Regions from separate parts of the Salinarimonas chemoclinalis genome, predicted to be linked through region 1. Evidence: predicted binding sites of a transcription regulator. Region 1 holds the regulator's gene; each other region holds the start of a gene.
The links. The regulator PhoB, encoded in region 1, activates phosphate uptake and scavenging genes when phosphate is short. The targets are predictions, from matches to a motif close to TGTCATNNANCTGTCAT.

Region 2: a site for PhoB is predicted at 2,497-2,513, ahead of ugpB (sn-glycerol-3-phosphate ABC transporter substrate-binding protein UgpB). Genes of this name have one in related genera too.
Region 3: a site for PhoB is predicted at 2,040-2,056, ahead of AB9M23_RS04945 (PhoX family protein). Genes of this name have one in related genera too.

Annotation. Positions count from the first base shown of each region.
Region 1 is NZ_JBGMWH010000002.1:92,384-97,799, reverse strand. It holds gene AB9M23_RS04255 (ABC transporter ATP-binding protein) at 1-657, shown strand, start outside; gene AB9M23_RS04250 (MGH1-like glycoside hydrolase domain-containing protein) at 681-1,967, shown strand; gene AB9M23_RS04245 (ferredoxin--NADP reductase) at 1,989-2,795, opposite strand; gene phoB (phosphate regulon transcriptional regulator PhoB) at 2,944-3,660, opposite strand; gene phoU (phosphate signaling complex protein PhoU) at 3,683-4,420, opposite strand; gene pstB (phosphate ABC transporter ATP-binding protein PstB) at 4,464-5,315, opposite strand; gene pstA (phosphate ABC transporter permease PstA) at 5,333-5,416, opposite strand, start outside.
Region 2 is NZ_JBGMWH010000006.1:129,124-134,539, reverse strand. It holds gene ugpE (sn-glycerol-3-phosphate ABC transporter permease UgpE) at 1-73, opposite strand, end outside; gene ugpA (sn-glycerol-3-phosphate ABC transporter permease UgpA) at 85-966, opposite strand; gene ugpB (sn-glycerol-3-phosphate ABC transporter substrate-binding protein UgpB) at 1,092-2,414, opposite strand; gene AB9M23_RS12365 (YbaK/EbsC family protein) at 2,783-3,265, shown strand; gene AB9M23_RS12360 (response regulator) at 3,285-3,728, opposite strand; gene AB9M23_RS12355 (BLUF domain-containing protein) at 3,741-4,202, opposite strand; gene AB9M23_RS12350 (YMGG-like glycine zipper-containing protein) at 4,273-4,545, opposite strand; gene AB9M23_RS12345 (carboxyl transferase domain-containing protein) at 4,611-5,416, opposite strand, start outside.
Region 3 is NZ_JBGMWH010000002.1:237,849-243,264, reverse strand. It holds gene cysQ (3'(2'),5'-bisphosphate nucleotidase CysQ) at 1-127, opposite strand, end outside; gene AB9M23_RS04955 (hypothetical protein) at 219-512, opposite strand; gene AB9M23_RS04950 (UDP-glucose dehydrogenase family protein) at 590-1,894, opposite strand; gene AB9M23_RS04945 (PhoX family protein) at 2,207-4,228, shown strand; gene ettA (energy-dependent translational throttle protein EttA) at 4,359-5,416, shown strand, end outside.

The DNA.
Region 1 (5,416 bases):
CGCTATTCCGGCCAGCTCTCCGGCGGCCAGCGCCAGCGCGTGGCGGTCGCCCGCGCGCTCGCCATGGAGCCGGAGGTGCTCTTGATGGACGAGCCGCTGTCCAACCTCGACGCGCTCCTGCGCCTCGAGATGCGCGCCGAGCTGAAGGGCGTGCTCCAGGAGAGCAAGACCACGACGATCTACGTCACGCACGACCAGGTCGAGGCGATGAGCCTCGCCGACCGCATCGCCGTGATGCATGGCGGGCACATCGTCCAGCACGCCTCCCCCCTCGACGTCTACCGAGACCCGGCGACCCGCTTCGTCGGCAGCTTCATCGGCAACCCACCGATGAACTTCCTGCCGGCGACGCGCACGGCGGACGGCTGGGCGGTCGCCGGGATCGTCCTGCCCGGGCCGGATGCGGCGCCGGACACGATCGAGCTCGCCGTGCGCCCCGAGGACCTCGCCCCCGCCCAGACCGGCCTCTGCGGCCGGGTCAAGGTCGTCGAGCCGCTCGGCGCGCACCAGCTCGTGACCATGGACGTCGCCGGCCACCTCTTCCGCGCGGTGCTCGAGAGCGATCTGCCCGTGCGCCCCGGCGAGACCCTCACGCTGGCGCCGCGCCCCGAGCGCGTGCGCTGGTTCGACCCGAAGACGCAGGCGGCGATCGCCTGAGCCACCAGCCGAAGAAGCCAAGCATGACGAACCCCGGCATCGACGAAGACCGCCTGCGTACCGAGGCCCGCGCCATCCTGCGGGAGAACGATCTCGGCGGCTACACCATCCCGACGAAGGGCCTCTACCCGTTCCAGTGGAACTGGGATTCGTGCCTCGTCGCGCTCGGCCTCGCGCACGTGGACGAGGACCGCGCGCTGACCGAGATCGAGACGCTCGTCGCTCATCAGTGGCCGGACGGGATGATCCCGCACATCGTCTTCCACGCCGACCACGAGAGCTACTTCCCCGGGCCGGACGTCTGGGGCACCGCGCGGGCGACGCCGACGAGCGGCATCACCCAGCCGCCGGTGCTGGGCTACGCCCTGCGGCGCCTCCTCGACGGTGCGCGCGACCGGGCGATGGTCGCGCCGCGGGTGGCGGCGCTGCTGCCGAAGGTGGCCGCATGGCACCGCTGGTTCGCGAGCGCCCGCGACCCGGAGGCGACCGGCCTCGTCGCCATCCTCCACCCCTGGGAGAGCGGCCGGGACAACGCCATCGATTGGGACGACGCGCTCGCGCGCGTACCGACCGACGGCATCGGCAGCTACGTGCGCCGGGACACGACCCACGTCGACGCGGCGCAGCGACCGACCAAGGAGGAGTACGACCGCTATCTCTGGCTCGTGCAACGCTTCCGCCGGCTCGGCTGGAACCAGGCGGCGCTGCACGACGCCTCGCCGTTCCGGGTGGTCGACCCGGGCTTCAACGCGATCCTGATCCGCTCGGCGGAGGACCTCGCGGCGATGGCGCGGGCGCTCGGCGCGCCGGAGATCGCGGCGGAGGCGGAGGGCCAGGCGGGGCGCGGGCGCGCGGCGCTGGACGGCCTCTGGCACGAGGGGCTCGGGCAATACGCAGCCTTCGACCGGGCGGCCGGGACCCTCGTCGAGAGCGCCTCGATCGGCGGCCTCCTGCCGCTCATGGCGCTCGAGCCCGGCCATCCCCGCGCGGACGCCCTCGTCGGACGCGTCGCGGGCCTGCGCTCGGCGGTGCGCCACCCCGTCCCGAGCCACGATCCCGCCGATCCCCGCTTCGATCGCCTGCGCTACTGGCGCGGTCCGCTCTGGCTCATCGCCAACCGCCTCGTCGCCGACGGGCTCGGGCGCCACGGGCGGTCCGATGCGGCCGCGGACATCGCCCGCGACGGCCTCGCGCTCGTGGCGCGGAGCGGCTTCGGGGAGTACTTCGACCCGCTCGACGGCCGCGCGCTGGGCGGCAAGCGCTTCAGCTGGACCGCCGCGATGGTGCTCGAGTTCCTGGAAATGGCCTGAGAGGTGGCCCGAGGGGCAGGATCAGCCGACGAAGGCGCGCTCGACCACGAAATGCGCGGGCTTGGCGTTCGAACCCTCATCGAGCCCGGCCGCGGCGCACAGCGCCCGGCAGTCGCGCGTCATCTCGATCGAGCCGCAGATCATCACCCGGTCCGTCGCCGGATCGAGGGGCGGCACGCCCAGATCGGCGAAGAGCCGGCCCGACGCGATCGCGTCCGTGATCCGGAAGGAACGCGGGTGCGGCTCGCGGGTGACGGTGGTGTAGAAGGTCAGCCGCGGGGCGGCGATCTCGCCCACGAGCGGATCGTCGACGAGGTCGCGCACGGTGTTCTCGCCATAGGCGAGCTCGGCCACCCGCCGGCAGGACTGGGTGAGGATCACCTCGTCGAACTTCTCGTAGGTCTCGGGGTCGCGGATCAGGCTCGCGAAGGGCGCGATGCCGGTGCCGGTGGAGAGCATCCACAGCCGCCGGCCCGGCGCGAGCGCGTCGAGCACCAGCGTGCCGGTGGGCTTCTTCTTGATCAGGATCTCGTCGCCCACGGCGATGCGCTGGAGCCGCTCCGTGAGCGGGCCGCCCGGGACCTTGATGGAGAAGAACTCCAGCTCGTCGTCCCAGCTCGGGCTCGCGATCGAGTAGGCGCGGAAGACGGGCTTCTCGCCACCGGGAAGGCCGATCATGACGAACTCGCCGGAGCGGAAGCGAAGACTCGCGGGGCGCGTGGTGCGGAAGCGGAAGAGCCGGTCGGTGAAGTGCTCGACGAGCGTCACGCGCTCGACGTGGCAATCGACGGGCGCGGCGATCGCGCCGGCGGCGGCTGAATCCGACATCGTGGTCCTCTCGTGCGGCCCCTCTACCCGGACTCGCCATGGCCGAGCTCCGGCGACGCACGTGCTCTACCACATCGCCGTTTCGCAGCGCACCACGTACGAAACCGAACCCGGTTGCGCGTGGGAGGCGGCCCCTGCGGCGGCGGGGTCAGGCGCCGAGCGCGCCGTCGCTCTTGGCGAAGGTCTCGTCGAAGGAATAGCCCGCCCCGCGCACGGTGCGGATCGGGTCCAGCGTCTCGCGGGTGTTGATGGCCTTGCGCAGGCGCCCGACATGGACGTCCACCGTGCGCTCGTCGATGTAGACGTCGTGTCCCCAGACGCCGTCGAGGAGCTGCTCGCGGGTGAAGACGCGGCCCGGGCTCTGCATCAGGAACTCGAGCAGCCGGAACTCGGTCGGGCCGAGATGCAGCTCGCGCCCCGCCCGGCGCACCCGATGGGTCTCGCGGTCGAGCTCGATGTCGCCGGCGACGAGCGTGTTGGCGATGTGGGCGGGCTTGGTGCGGCGCAGGAGCGCGCGCACCCGCGCCAGCAGCTCGGGCACGGAGAAGGGCTTGACGATGTAGTCGTCCGCCCCGGTCGCGAGCCCGCGCACCCGGTCGCCCTCCTCGCCGCGGGCGGTGAGCATGATGACCGGGAGCCGCTCGGTCTCGCGGCGCGCGCGGATGCGCCGGCACAGCTCGATGCCGGAGAGCCCGGGCAGCATCCAGTCGAGCAGGACGAGATCGGGGATGCGCTCGCGCAGCCGCACCTCGGCCTCGTCGCCGCGCGCCACCGCGTCGACCTCGTAGCCCTCGGCCTCCAGGTTGTACCGCAGGAGGAGCGTCAGGGACTCCTCGTCCTCCACGACGAGGATACGCGTGCTCATCGGTCGCTCGCCTCGCGCTCCCTCACGCGCCGGGGGCGCCCGGCGCGGTCTCGCCGGGCTGCCCGGTCTCGTAGGCCGTGCGGTCCATCTTCGGCCGCTCGGCGGTGATCGGCTGGCCGGTGACGAGGTAGTGGATCGTCTCCGCGACGTTGGTGGTGTGGTCGCCGATGCGCTCCACGTTCTTGGCGCAGAACAGGAGATGCGTGCAGAAGGTGATGTTGCGGGGATCTTCCATCATGTAGGTGAGCAGCTCGCGGAAGAGCGAGTTGTAGAGCGCGTCCGTCGCGCCGTCGCGCCGCCAGACCTCCAGCGCCTTGTCGACGTCGAGCTGGGTGTAGGCGTCGAGGATGTCCTTGAGCTGGCCGAGCACCATGTCCGACATGCGCTCGACGCCGAGCACGACGCGCTGCGGCTCGAACTGGCCGGAGATGGCGAGCGTGCGCTTGGAGATGTTCTTGGCCATGTCGCCGATCCGCTCGATGTCGGAGGCGATGCGGATGGCGGAGATCACCTCGCGCAGGTCCACCGCCATCGGCTGGCGCCGGGCGATGGTGAGGATGGCCTTCTCCTCGATGTCGCGCTGGATCGTGTCGAGGCGATAGTCGGTGGTGACCACCGACTGGGCGAGGCCCACGTCGCGGCGCACCAGCGCGACGGTGGCGTCGGCGAGCATCTTCTCGGCGATGCCGCCCATCTCCATGATCGAGCGGCGCAGCTCCTGGAGCTCGGCGTCGAACGATGCGACCGTATGTTCGGACATGGGTCCGTCTCCTAGAGAGCGCTTCCTGCGGCGATGCGCCGGCTCAGCCGAAGCGGCCGGTGATGTAGTCCTGGGTGCGCTTGTCGCGCGGGTTGGTGAAGATCTGGTCGGTGGGACCCTCCTCGACGAGGTAGCCGAGGTGGAAGAAGCAGGTCTTCTGCGAGACGCGGGCGGCCTGCTGCATCGAGTGCGTGACGATGACGATCGTGTAGTTCTGCCGCAGCTCGTCGATCAGCTCCTCGATGCGCGCGGTGGCGATCGGGTCGAGCGCCGAGCACGGCTCGTCCATGAGGATCACCTCGGGCGACACCGCGATGGCGCGGGCGATGCACAGGCGCTGCTGCTGCCCGCCGGAGAGGCCGGTGCCGGTCTCGAGGAGCCGATCCTTCACCTCGTCCCAGAGGCCGGCCTTGCGAAGCGCCGCCTCGACGATCACCGCGAGCTCCGCCTTCGACTTCGCGAGCCCGTGGATGCGCGGGCCGTAGGCGACGTTCTCGAAGATCGACTTCGGGAAGGGGTTGGGCTTCTGGAAGACCATGCCGACGCGGGCGCGCAGGGTGACGACGTCCAGATCCGCGTCGTAGATGTCCTTGCCGTCGATCGTGATGTCGCCCTCGACCCGCGCGCCGTCGATCGTGTCGTTCATGCGGTTGAGGCAGCGCAGGAAGGTGGACTTGCCGCAGCCCGACGGGCCGATGAAGGCGGTCACCGCCTTCTCCGGAATGCCGATCGTGAGGTCGTAGATCGCCTGCTTGGCGCCGTAGAAGACCTTCACGTCGCGGGCGTCCACCTTCGACGCGTTGCCGATCTCCAGCGGGATGCGGACGGTCTCGCGCTTGTCGAGAACGGGCGCCGGGGCATCCGGCGCAGCGGTGGGGGCATGCATGGCGGTCATCTCGTCTCCTCGCTCGCTCACCACTTCCGCTCGAGGCGGTTGCGCAGAAAAATCGCGATCAGGTTCATCAGGATCAAGAAGCCGAGCAGAACGAGAATGCC
Region 2 (5,416 bases), on a different contig from region 1:
AGAGCACGATCGCGACGCCGAGCCCCAGGACGAGGTGGCGCAGGATCGTGAGGACGGGACGGTTCTCGACCATGGCGGCGTTCCTCAGTACTGCACGCGCCGCTCGATGTAGCGGAACTGCACGATGGTCAGCACGATGACGATCGCCATCAGGACGACCGACTGCGCGGCGGATCCGCCGAGATCGAGCCCGACGAAGCCGTCGGAGTAGACCTTGTAGACGAGGATCGTCGTCGCCTGGCCCGGCCCGCCGGAGGTCGTCGCGTGGATGATCTGGAACGTGTCGAAGAAGGCGTAGGTGACGTTGACGACCAGCAGGAAGAAGGCGGTCGGCGAGAGCAGCGGGAAGACGATCGTCCAGAACCGCTTCATCGGCCCCGCCCCGTCGATCGCCGCCGCCTCGATCAGCGACTTCGGGATCGCCTGCAGCCCGGCGAGGAAGAAGAGGAAGTTGTAGGAGATCTGCTTCCAGACCGCCGCGACGACGACGAGGATCATCGCCTGGTCGCCGTTGAGCAGGTGGTTCCAGTCGATGCCGACCGCGCGCAGCGCGTGCGCGAACAGGCCGATCGAAGGATTGAACAGGAACCACCACAGCACGCCGGCGACGGCGGGCGCGACGGCGTAGGGCATGACGAGCAGCGTCTTGTAGCCCGACGCGCCCTTGATCACCCGGTCGGCCATCACCGCGAGGAGCAGAGCGAGCGACAGCCCGATCGCGGTCACCGCGACCGAGAAGACGAGCGTCACCTGGAAGGCGTTGAGATAGAGCGGATCGCTGAACAGCCGCTCGAAGTTCGCGAGCCCCACGAAGGTGGTGCGCAGCCCGAACGGGTCCTGGCGCAGCACCGACTGGTAGAGCGCCTGCCCCGCCGGCCACAGGAAGAAGACCGCGGTGATCGCGAGCTGCGGCAGGAGCAGCGCGAGCGGCAGCGCGAAGCCCCGGAAGGTGACTTTCTTGTGCATGGGCGGGTCCGGTCGCGAGCGCCCCGACAGCGCGAGCGGGAGGGCCGGATCGGCGCGCGGGCGCTTCGCCGGCAAAGAAGGACGCCGCCCGTGGAGGGCGGCGTCCCGTGGAGAGGCGCGTCGCCTCAGCTGTTGTCGGCCTCGAACTGGCGCAGCAGCGCGTTGCCGCGCTCGACGGCGGTGTCCAGCGCCTCCTTCGGGGTCTTCTGGCCCGACCACACGAGCTCCAGCTCTTCGTTGATCACGTCACGGATCTGGACGAAGTTGCCCAGGCGCAGGCCGCGCGAGTTGCCGGTCGGCTCGTTGAGGGTCATCTGCCGCACCGACACGTCGGTGCCGGGGTTCTGCGCGTAGAAGCCCTGCTCCTGCGAGAGCTCGAAGGCGGCCTGCGTGATCGGCAGGTAGCCGGTGTCCTGGTGCCAGGAGGCCTGGACCTCGGGCTGCGACAGGTACTCGAAGAACGCCGCGACGCCCGCGTACTCCTCGGCCTCGTGGCCCTGGAGCACCCACAGCGTGGCCCCGCCGATGATCGAGTTCTGCGGCGCACCCTGGACGTCGTCGTAGTAGGGCAGCATCGCCACGCCGACCTCGAAGTCGGTGTTGGCGTTCACGCCCGCCTGCGCGGCCGAGGAGTTCATGTAGATCGCGCACTCGCCCGAGTAGAACAGCGGCGCGGAGTCGGACTGGCGGCCACCGTACTTGAACACGCCCTCGTCCGCCCAGTCCTTCATGTTGGAGATGTGACGGACGTGCAGGTCGCTGTTGAAGGCGAACTCCGTGCCGAGGCCGTTGAAGCCGTTGTCCAGCGTCGCGAGCGGGACGTTGTGGTAGGCCGAGAAGTTCTCGATCTGCACCCAGGACTGCCAGCCGGTCGTGAAGCCGCAGGTGGCGGCGCCGGACTCGATGATGGCGCGCGAGGCCGCGACGACCTCGTCCCAGGTCTGGGGCGCCGTCTCCGGATCGAGGCCGGCGGCCTCGAAGACATCCTTGTTGTAGTACATCACCGGCGTGGACGAGTTGAACGGCATCGAGAGCATGTTGCCCTCCGGATCCGCGTAGTAGCCGACCACCGACGGGAGGTACTCCGACGGATCGAAGTTCTGCCCGTGATCCTGCATCAGCTGGTAGACCGGGTAGATCGCGCCCTGGGCCGCCATCATGGTCGCGGTGCCGACCTCGAAGACCTGCACGATGTGCGGCTGCTCGCGGGCGCGGAACGCCGCGATCGCGCCCGTCATCGTCTCGGTGTAGTTGCCGCGGTAGACGGGAACCACGCGGTACTCCGACTGCGAGGCGTTGAAGCCCTCGGCGACCGCCGCGGTCTTCTCGCCGAGCTCGCCGCCCATCGCGTGCCAGAACTGGACCTCGACCTGAGCATTGGCGGCACCGGCCGCGAGCATGAGCGCCATGGCCGAGGTGCCGGCCAGGATCGTGCGGGTGAAGGACATGGACGTCTCCCGTTTCGTGAGAAGCCGTCGCCCCGGCCGGACGGGCCGGGGACGCGACGTGAGCGCCTTGTCGTGACGCTTCGTTACGGCTCTGTGACATCGAGCCGGCTACCCGATAGGCGGGAGGCTGAAAGCTCGGCACGGACGCCGTCGGCGCGCGCCGGGCGGCCGCGGAGGGTCGCAGGAACTCGCCGGAACGCGACGGCGCGGGGTGCATGGCGCACGACGCCATGCGAGCGTAAGTCGTGTGGACAACCGGTACCGGCGCCGGCCGCCCCGGGAACTCACGCTCCGAAGCTGTGCTGGACCCGCCGCCGGTGCATGGCGTATGCGAACGCGATGCCGCCCACCCGCCAACGGAGCTTGCCATGTCCCTCGACAGCGTGCGCGCCTTCTTCGCCGAGCGCGCGCCGGACATCGACGTCGTCGTCACGGACGCCTCGAGCGCCACGGTCGCCGAGGCGGCCGCCGCGCACGGCGTCGAGCCCGCGCGCATCGCCAAGACGCTGACGCTCGCGATCGGCGAGCGCGTCGTCCTCGTCGTCGCGCGTGGCGACGCCCGTCTCGACAACAAGAAGATGAGGGCGACCTTCGGAGGCAAGGCGAAGATGCCGGACGCCGAGGCCGTCGCCGCGCTCACGGGCCACCCGGTCGGCGGCGTGTGCCCGTTCGGGCTGGCGACGGCGTTGCCGGTCCATTGCGACGTGTCGTTGAAGGCGTTCGACGTCGTGGTGCCGGCCGCGGGCGCCACCAACGCGGCGGTCTACATCGCCCCGGAGCGCATGGCGGATCTCGTCGGCGCGACCTGGGTCGACGTCTGCCGGGACCCGTCCTCCTCGGACGGCGACTGACGAGGCCGCCTCGCTCCCCTCAGAGCACGTCCTGGAGGCTCTTGGGCGCCCAGTCGTTGACGATGCGCCGGCGCTTGGCCTGGCGGCGCAGGACGGACTTGAGCTTCTGCTTGAGGAGCGCGATGTCGAAGGGCTTGAGCAGGAAGGCGTCGACGCCCGCCGCGTGCGCCGCCGTCACCTGCTCGAAGGTGATCGAGGTCTCGGTGAGGATGAAGGCGATCTTGAACATCTCCTCGTCGCTCTTGACCGTGCGCAGCACCTGCAGCCCGTCCACCGGCTCCAGGTCGAGGTCGCAGACGATGAGGCCGTAGCTGCCGTTGCGGATCATTTCGATGCCCTCGACGCCCGAGGGCGTGACGTCGACGTCGGCGAAGCCCAGGCGCAGGAAGATCTCGGCCACGAGCCGGCCGATCTTGGCGTTGTCGTCGATGATCAGGACGGAGGGAAACGGATCGTCGGACATCTGATCGCTCCCTCAGGTCAGGGCCTCGATGCCGCGCTTGGCCAGCAGGCACTGCTGGAGCGCGAGCATGCACTCGTGGACCTGCATCGGCTTGGGCGTGCCGCGCGCGAAGGCCTCGTCGAGGGCGTACTTCTCCAGCACGTCCTGGGTCATGAGGTTGCGCTCGAGCAGTTCCAGCGAGGGCAGGAGCTCGCGGCGCGGGATCTCGCGCCACTCGATGATGCGCACCTCCTTGTGCCGGTTGTCGGAGGCGATCCGCTTGAAGGTCGTGTTGAGCGCGTCGCGGTCCCCCTCCAGCATGTGGCCGAACCACCCGCGGTCGAGGACGAGGATCGAGGTGATCAGCCCGAACTCGTTCTGTCGCCGGCTCGAGCGCACCAGCCGATCGAGCTGCTCCGCCCGTTTCGCCTGGTCGCGATCGAGGGTGCAGCGGCTGAAGTAGCTGATTCTGCTGAGGCTGGAACGGTTGAGCATGGCGCCTGTCGCGTGACGTTCGACGTCACGCTCGCATCATGCGGATAAGAATCGGTAAAGCGCGATTTCCTCAGGGGCACTGCACGGCGATGCGGCGCCCGCGGGCATCGACGGCCGTGCAGGCCCGCGGCGTCGTCTCCGCGCCGACGATCGCACCGGCGGCGCCGCCGATCACGCCGCCGACGAGCGCACCGCCCACGCTGCGCGTGGCGGCTCCGCCGATCACCGCACCGGTTCCGGCACCGATCGCACCGCCGGTCAGCGCGCGGTCGGTGCGGGAGTAGGGGCTGCAGGCGCCGACGGCGAGCGCGAGGACGAGGCAGGCGAAGAGCGGGGCTTTCATGACGTGATCTCCCGGGCGATGGCCGTGAAACGTGCGGCCACGGCCGAGGTTCCCGAGACCGACGCTCACATGCGGAACACGCCGAAGCGCGTCTGCGGGATCGGCGCGTTGAGCGTGGCCGAGAGCGCGAGCGCGAGCACCCGGCGGGTCTCGGAGGGCAGGATGACGCCGTCGTCCCACAGCCGCGCCGTCGCGTGATAGGGCGAACCCTCGGCCTCGTACCTGTCGCGGATCGGGGCCTTGAAGGCCTCCTCCTCCTCCGCCGTCCAGGCCTTCCCCTCCGCCTCGATGTTGTCGCGCCGCACGGTGGCGAGCACGGAGGCCGCCTGCTCGCCGCCCATCACGGAGATGCGCGCGTTCGGCCACATGAACAGGAAGCGTGGGGAATAGGCGCGCCCGCACATGCCGTAATTGCCCGCGCCGAAGGAGCCCCCGACGATCAGCGTGAGCTTGGGCACCTGGGCGCAGGCCACCGCCGTGACGAGCTTCGCACCGTCCTTGGCGATGCCGCCGGCTTCGTACTCGCGCCCGACCATGAAGCCGGTGATGTTCTGGAGGAAGAGGAGCGGGATGCCGCGCTGGCAGCAGAGTTCGACGAAATGCGCCCCCTTCTGCGCGCTCTGCGAGAACAGGATGCCGTTGTTGCCGATGATCCCCAAAGGCATGCCGTGGAGGCGCGCGAAGCCTGTGATCAGCGTCGTGCCGTAGAGGCGCTTGAACTCGTCGAATTCCGAGCCGTCGACGAGGCGCGCGATCACCTCGCGGATGTCGTACTGCTTCTTGAGGTCGGTCGGGACCACCGCCTCGAACTCGTCCTCGTCGTATGCGGGCTCGACCGGCTCCGCGAGCGCGAGGTCGACGCGCTTGACGC
Region 3 (5,416 bases), 150 kb from region 1:
CCGCCTCGTCCGCGGCGGTGACGGGGGAGGCGTCGGCTTTCGTCCGCACCGCCGTGTCACCGGCCTCGACGACCGCGCGGATCGCGCGCCCGCCGGCGAGCGCGGCCGCGATCATCACCTCGAGCACCGCCTGAGCCATCGAACCCTCCTCGCGATCATGGATCCCGTCAGCAACCTTAGAGCGATACGGACGCGGTGCAAGACGTGCCGCGACCCGTTCAGGGCAGCGCCTCGAGCGGCGCGCGCAGATCCGGCGTGCGCTCGAGCGTCCGCCCCAGCCGCTCGCGCCAGAACGGTCCACGCGCCAGGGCGGCGCGGTAGGCGTCGGCGAGATCGACCGGCCGATCCTCGGCCAGCGCCTGCATGACGAAGCGCGCCTGCAGCACGTCCTTGTCGGACTCGAGCGTGTCGGGGTCGCCCCGGAAATCGCCCGCCGCCTCGTCGAGCAGGGAGGAGACGAGGTCGCGGTAGGCCGCGTGGGCGAGCGGCGAATGGCGTCGGACGCGGCTCATGCGCTCGTGCTCGACAAAAAGGAATTTCGTCGAGCATAGGAACGGAGCCGCTGCCGCTCAGGCCGCGCCGCCGCTTCTCACGGCCGCCCCACGCTCGCGTAGGCGAAGCCCGCCTCGCGCACCTCTTCGGGGCGGTAGACGTTGCGCAGGTCGACGAGCACCGGCGCGGCCATGATCTGGCGCAGGCGCTTCAGGTCGAGCGCGCGGAACGCGTTCCACTCGGTCACGAGGACGAGCGCGTCCGCGCCCTCGGCGCAGGCGTAGGGGTCCGCCGCGTAGGCGACGCCGTCGAGCACGGTGCGGGCCTGCTCCATGCCTTCGGGGTCGTAGGCGACGACGGAGGCTCCGCCGTCCTGGAGCGCCTGGACGATCGTGATCGAGGGCGCGTCGCGCATGTCGTCCGTGTTGGGCTTGAAGGTCAGCCCGAGCACGGCGACGCGCTTGCCGCGCACGGAGCCGCCGCAGGCGGCCACCACCTTGCGGCCCATGGCGCGCTTGCGCTGGTCGTTGACCGCCGCGACCGTCTCGACGATTCGCACGGGGCACTCGGCGTCCTGCGCGGTCTTGATCAGGGCGAGCGTGTCCTTGGGGAAGCACGAGCCGCCGTAGCCCGGGCCGGCATGCAGGAACTTCGAGCCGATGCGGTTGTCGAGCCCGATCCCGCGGGCGACGTCCTGCACGTCCGCACCCACCTTCTCGCACAGGTCCGCCATCTCGTTGATGAAGGTGATCTTGGTGGCGAGGAAGGCGTTGGCGGCGTATTTCGTCAGTTCCGCCGTGCGCCGCGAGGTGACGAGGATCGGCGCCTGGTTGAGGTAGAGCGGCCGGTAGAGCTCGCGCATCACGTCGGCGGCGCGCGTGTCCTCGGCGCCGACCACGATCCGATCGGGGCGCTTGAAATCGGAGATCGCCGCGCCCTCCCGCAGGAATTCCGGGTTGGAGACGACGGCGAATTCCGCCTCGGGCCGCTCCTCGCGGATGATCCGCTCCACTTCGTCGCCCGTGCCGACCGGCACGGTCGACTTCGTCACTACCACCGTGTAGCCGCGCATGGCGTGGGCGATCTCGCGCGCGGCGGCGACGACATAGGAGAGGTCCGCGTGCCCGTCGCCGCGGCGCGAGGGCGTGCCGACGGCGATGAACACCGCCTCCGCCGCCGCGACCGCGTCGGTCAGGTCGGTGGCGAAGGCGAGCCGGCCCTGGGCGACGTTGCGGCGTACGAGATCCTCGAGCCCGGGCTCGTAGATCGGCATTCGCCCCGCCTCGAGCGCTGCGATCTTCGCCGGATCCTTGTCGATGCAGGCGACCTCGTGGCCGAAGTCGGCGAAGCAGGCCCCGGAGACGAGGCCGACGTAGCCGGAGCCGATCATCGCGACGCGCATGGCGGGTGCATCCTCTCGGTAGGGCGGGCGCGGGGCCGCGACGGTCCGCCGGGCGGGTCATAGGAGCGACGGCCGTTCCAGGCAAGCGCGCGTCGGTCCGCTGGTTCCCGGACGCGTCACGTTACTTCGCGCGCGCGACGCCGCGATGACGCGTCGACGACACCGCTCGGGTCCGGCGGCGCCCGCACGCGGACCGTGTCGTATCGTCCATCCTGGAAATCTTCGAATGTCATGCGCGCGTCAAGACCGGCGACGCATGGTCCGTCCGGCCGGCCGCGAGGGCGCGCCGGGCCGACATGGGAGACGACCGCGATGGATGACACGTCCTACCAGAACGCCCCCGGCTGGGAGCACGGCGACGAGCCGCCCTGCAACACGTCCGCCAACGCCACCTTCTACGATGTGGTGGACGCCCGCACGACCCGCCGCGGCGTGCTCATGGGCGGCCTCGCCGCCGCCGTCACGGGCGTGTTCGGCGCGAGCTTCGCCGGTGCGACGGCCGCGCGGGCGCAGGCCGGCACGGCCCTGCTCGGGTTCGAGCCGATCGCCACCTCCGAGGCCGACACCGTCGTCGTGCCGCCGGGCTACCGGGTCCAGGTCCTCGCTCCCTGGGGCGAGCCGATCGATCCGGCCGGACCGGCCCACGGCCGCGACGCCAGCGGCGCGGACCAGGCCGTGCAGATCGGCATGCACCACGACGGCATGCACTTCTTCCCGATCGACGGCTCGTCGACGGACGGTCTCCTGGTGATGAACCACGAGTACGTCGAGCCGCGGTTCCTGCACGCCGCCTACGACGGCATCGCGCTCGATTCCGGCGCCGTGGTCGTGGAGAACGGCCAGCGCGTCGACGACGAGGTCCTCAAGGAGATCAACGCCCACGGCGTCTCCGTGGTGCGCGTCTCCCGCGGCGCGGACGGCACCTGGAGCATCGTTTCCGACCCGCGCAACCGGCGCGTCACGGCCGCGACCGCAATCGAGATCTCCGGGCCGGTGCGTGGCTCCGACCACGTGCGCACGCTCTACAGCCCGGACGGGACGATGGTGCGCGGCACCATCAACAACTGCGCCCACGGCGTGACGCCGTGGAACACGTACATGGCCGCCGAGGAGAATTGGGCGGGCTACTTCCGCAACGGCGACACCGAGGACCAGAAGCCGAATCTGCCGCGCGAGCACGCCCGCTACGGCGTGCCGGCCGGCACGTCGCGCTATGCCTGGGAGCTCGCCGCCTCCGGCTCGGACGAATTCGTCCGCTTCGACGCCTCCACCCGCGGCGCGTCCCCCGCCGAGGACTACCGCAACGAGCCCAACGGTTTCGGCTGGATGGTCGAGATCGACCCGTTCGATCCCGAGGCCCGCCCGGTGAAGCGCACCGCGCTCGGCCGCTTCGCCCACGAGGGCGTGGTGTTCGCCCCGGCGGTCGAGGGTCGTCCGGTCGTGTGCTACTCGGGCGACGACGCGCGTTTCGAGTACATCTACAAGTTCGTTTCCGCCCAGCCGTACGAGGCCGCCGGCGCGTCCGGCGCGCTGCTCGACGAAGGCACGCTCTACGTGGCGCGCTTCTCGGACGACGGCACCGGGACCTGGCTGCCGCTCGTGCACGGCGAAGGGCCGCTGACCACCGAGAACGGCTTTTCCGACCAGGCCGACGTGCTCGTCAACACCCGCCTGGCGGCCGACCTCCTCGGCGCGACCAAGATGGACCGTCCCGAGTGGGGCGCCGTCGACCCGAACTCGGGCGAGGTCTACTTCACGCTGACCAACAACAGCCGGCGCATCCAGGCGCAGGTGGATGCCGTGAACCCGCGCGCCGACAACCAGTTCGGCCACATCGTGCGCTGGCGCGAGGACGGCGACGACCACGCCGCGACCACCTTCTCCTGGGACCTGTTCGTCATCGCCGGCGACGCGCGTACCAGCGTCGCGCCGACCGGCGGCGCGCTCGGCGAGTTCGCGACCTTCGCCTGCCCGGACGGGCTGTGGTTCGACGATGCCGGCCGGCTCTGGATCCAGACCGACATCGGCGAGAGCGCGCAGAACAAGGGCGACTTCGCCCAGTTCGGCAACAACCAGATGCTCTGCGCCGATCCGTCGACGGGCGAGATCCGCCGCTTCCTCGCCGGGCCGATCGGCCAGGAGATCACCGGCGTCGTCACCACGCCGGACGGCCGCACGATGTTCGTCAACGTGCAGCATCCGGGCGCGACGACCACGGAGGAGGACTTCGCCGCCGGAACGCTCGTCAGCCGTTGGCCGGACGGCGGCGCGGCGGTCCCGCGCTCGGCCACGCTCGTGATCACCCGCGAGGACGGCGGCGTGATCGGCGCGTGACGCGTCACGCGGGGCCGGGGGCGGCGCACGCCCCCGGCCCCGCCCCCACGGCACGCCTTGCCGCCGCCACCCTGCCCTGATAAGCCTGCGCGCACGCTCCCCGAACCCTTCGCGACAGGATTTCCCGGCCGTGGCTCGTCAATTCATCTATCACATGCGGGGTCTCTCGAAGACCTATTCCGGCGGCAAGAAGGTCCTGGAGAACGTCCATCTGTCCTTCTACCCGGACGCGAAGATCGGCGTGCTCGGCCCCAACGGCTCCGGCAAGTCGACGCTGCTCAAGATCATGGCCGGCTTCGACAAGGAGTGGAACGGCGAGGCCTGGGTCGCGGACGGCGCCAAGGTCGGCTACCTGCCCCAGGAGCCGCAGCTCGACGCCTCGAAGACAGTGCGCCAGAACGTCGAGGAAGGCGTCGCCGCGCAGAAGGCCATCCTCGAGCGCTACAACGACCTCGCGATGAACTACTCGGAGGAGACCGCCGACGAGATGACGGCCCTCCAGGACGAGATCGAGGCGAAGGGGCTGTGGGATCTCGACTCGAAGGTCGACCAGGCGATGGACGCCCTGCGCTGCCCGCCCGACGACGCGGACGTCGGCGCGCTCTCGGGCGGCGAGCGCCGCCGCGTGGCCCTGTGCAAGCTCCTGCTCGACCAGCCCGACCTGCTGCTGCTCGACGAGCCGACGAACCATCTCGACGCCGAGACCGTCGCTTGGCTCGAGGGGCACCTGCGCAGCTACCCGGGCGCGATCCTGATCGTCACCCACGATCGCTACTTCCTCGACAACGTGACCGGCTGGATCCTCGAGCTCGACCGCGGCCGCGGCATCCCCTACGAGGGCAACTACACTTCCTGGCTGGAGCAGAAGCAGAAGCGCCTCCTCCAGGAGAGCCGCGAGGACGAGGCGCGCCAGCGCACCATCGAGCGCGAGCGCGAGTGGGTCTCCGCCTCGCAGAAGGCGCGCCAGACCAAGTCGAAGGCGCGTATCGCGCGCTACGAGGAGCTCGTCGCCAAGTCCCAGGACAAGGGGCCGACGACCGCGCAGATCATCATCCCGATCGCGGAGCGGCTGGGCCAGAACGTCATCGACGCCGAGGGCCTCACGAAGGGCTACGGCGACCGGCTGCTGATCGAGGGCCTCTCGTTCAAGCTGCCGCCCGGCGGCATCGTCGGCGTGATCGGCCCCAA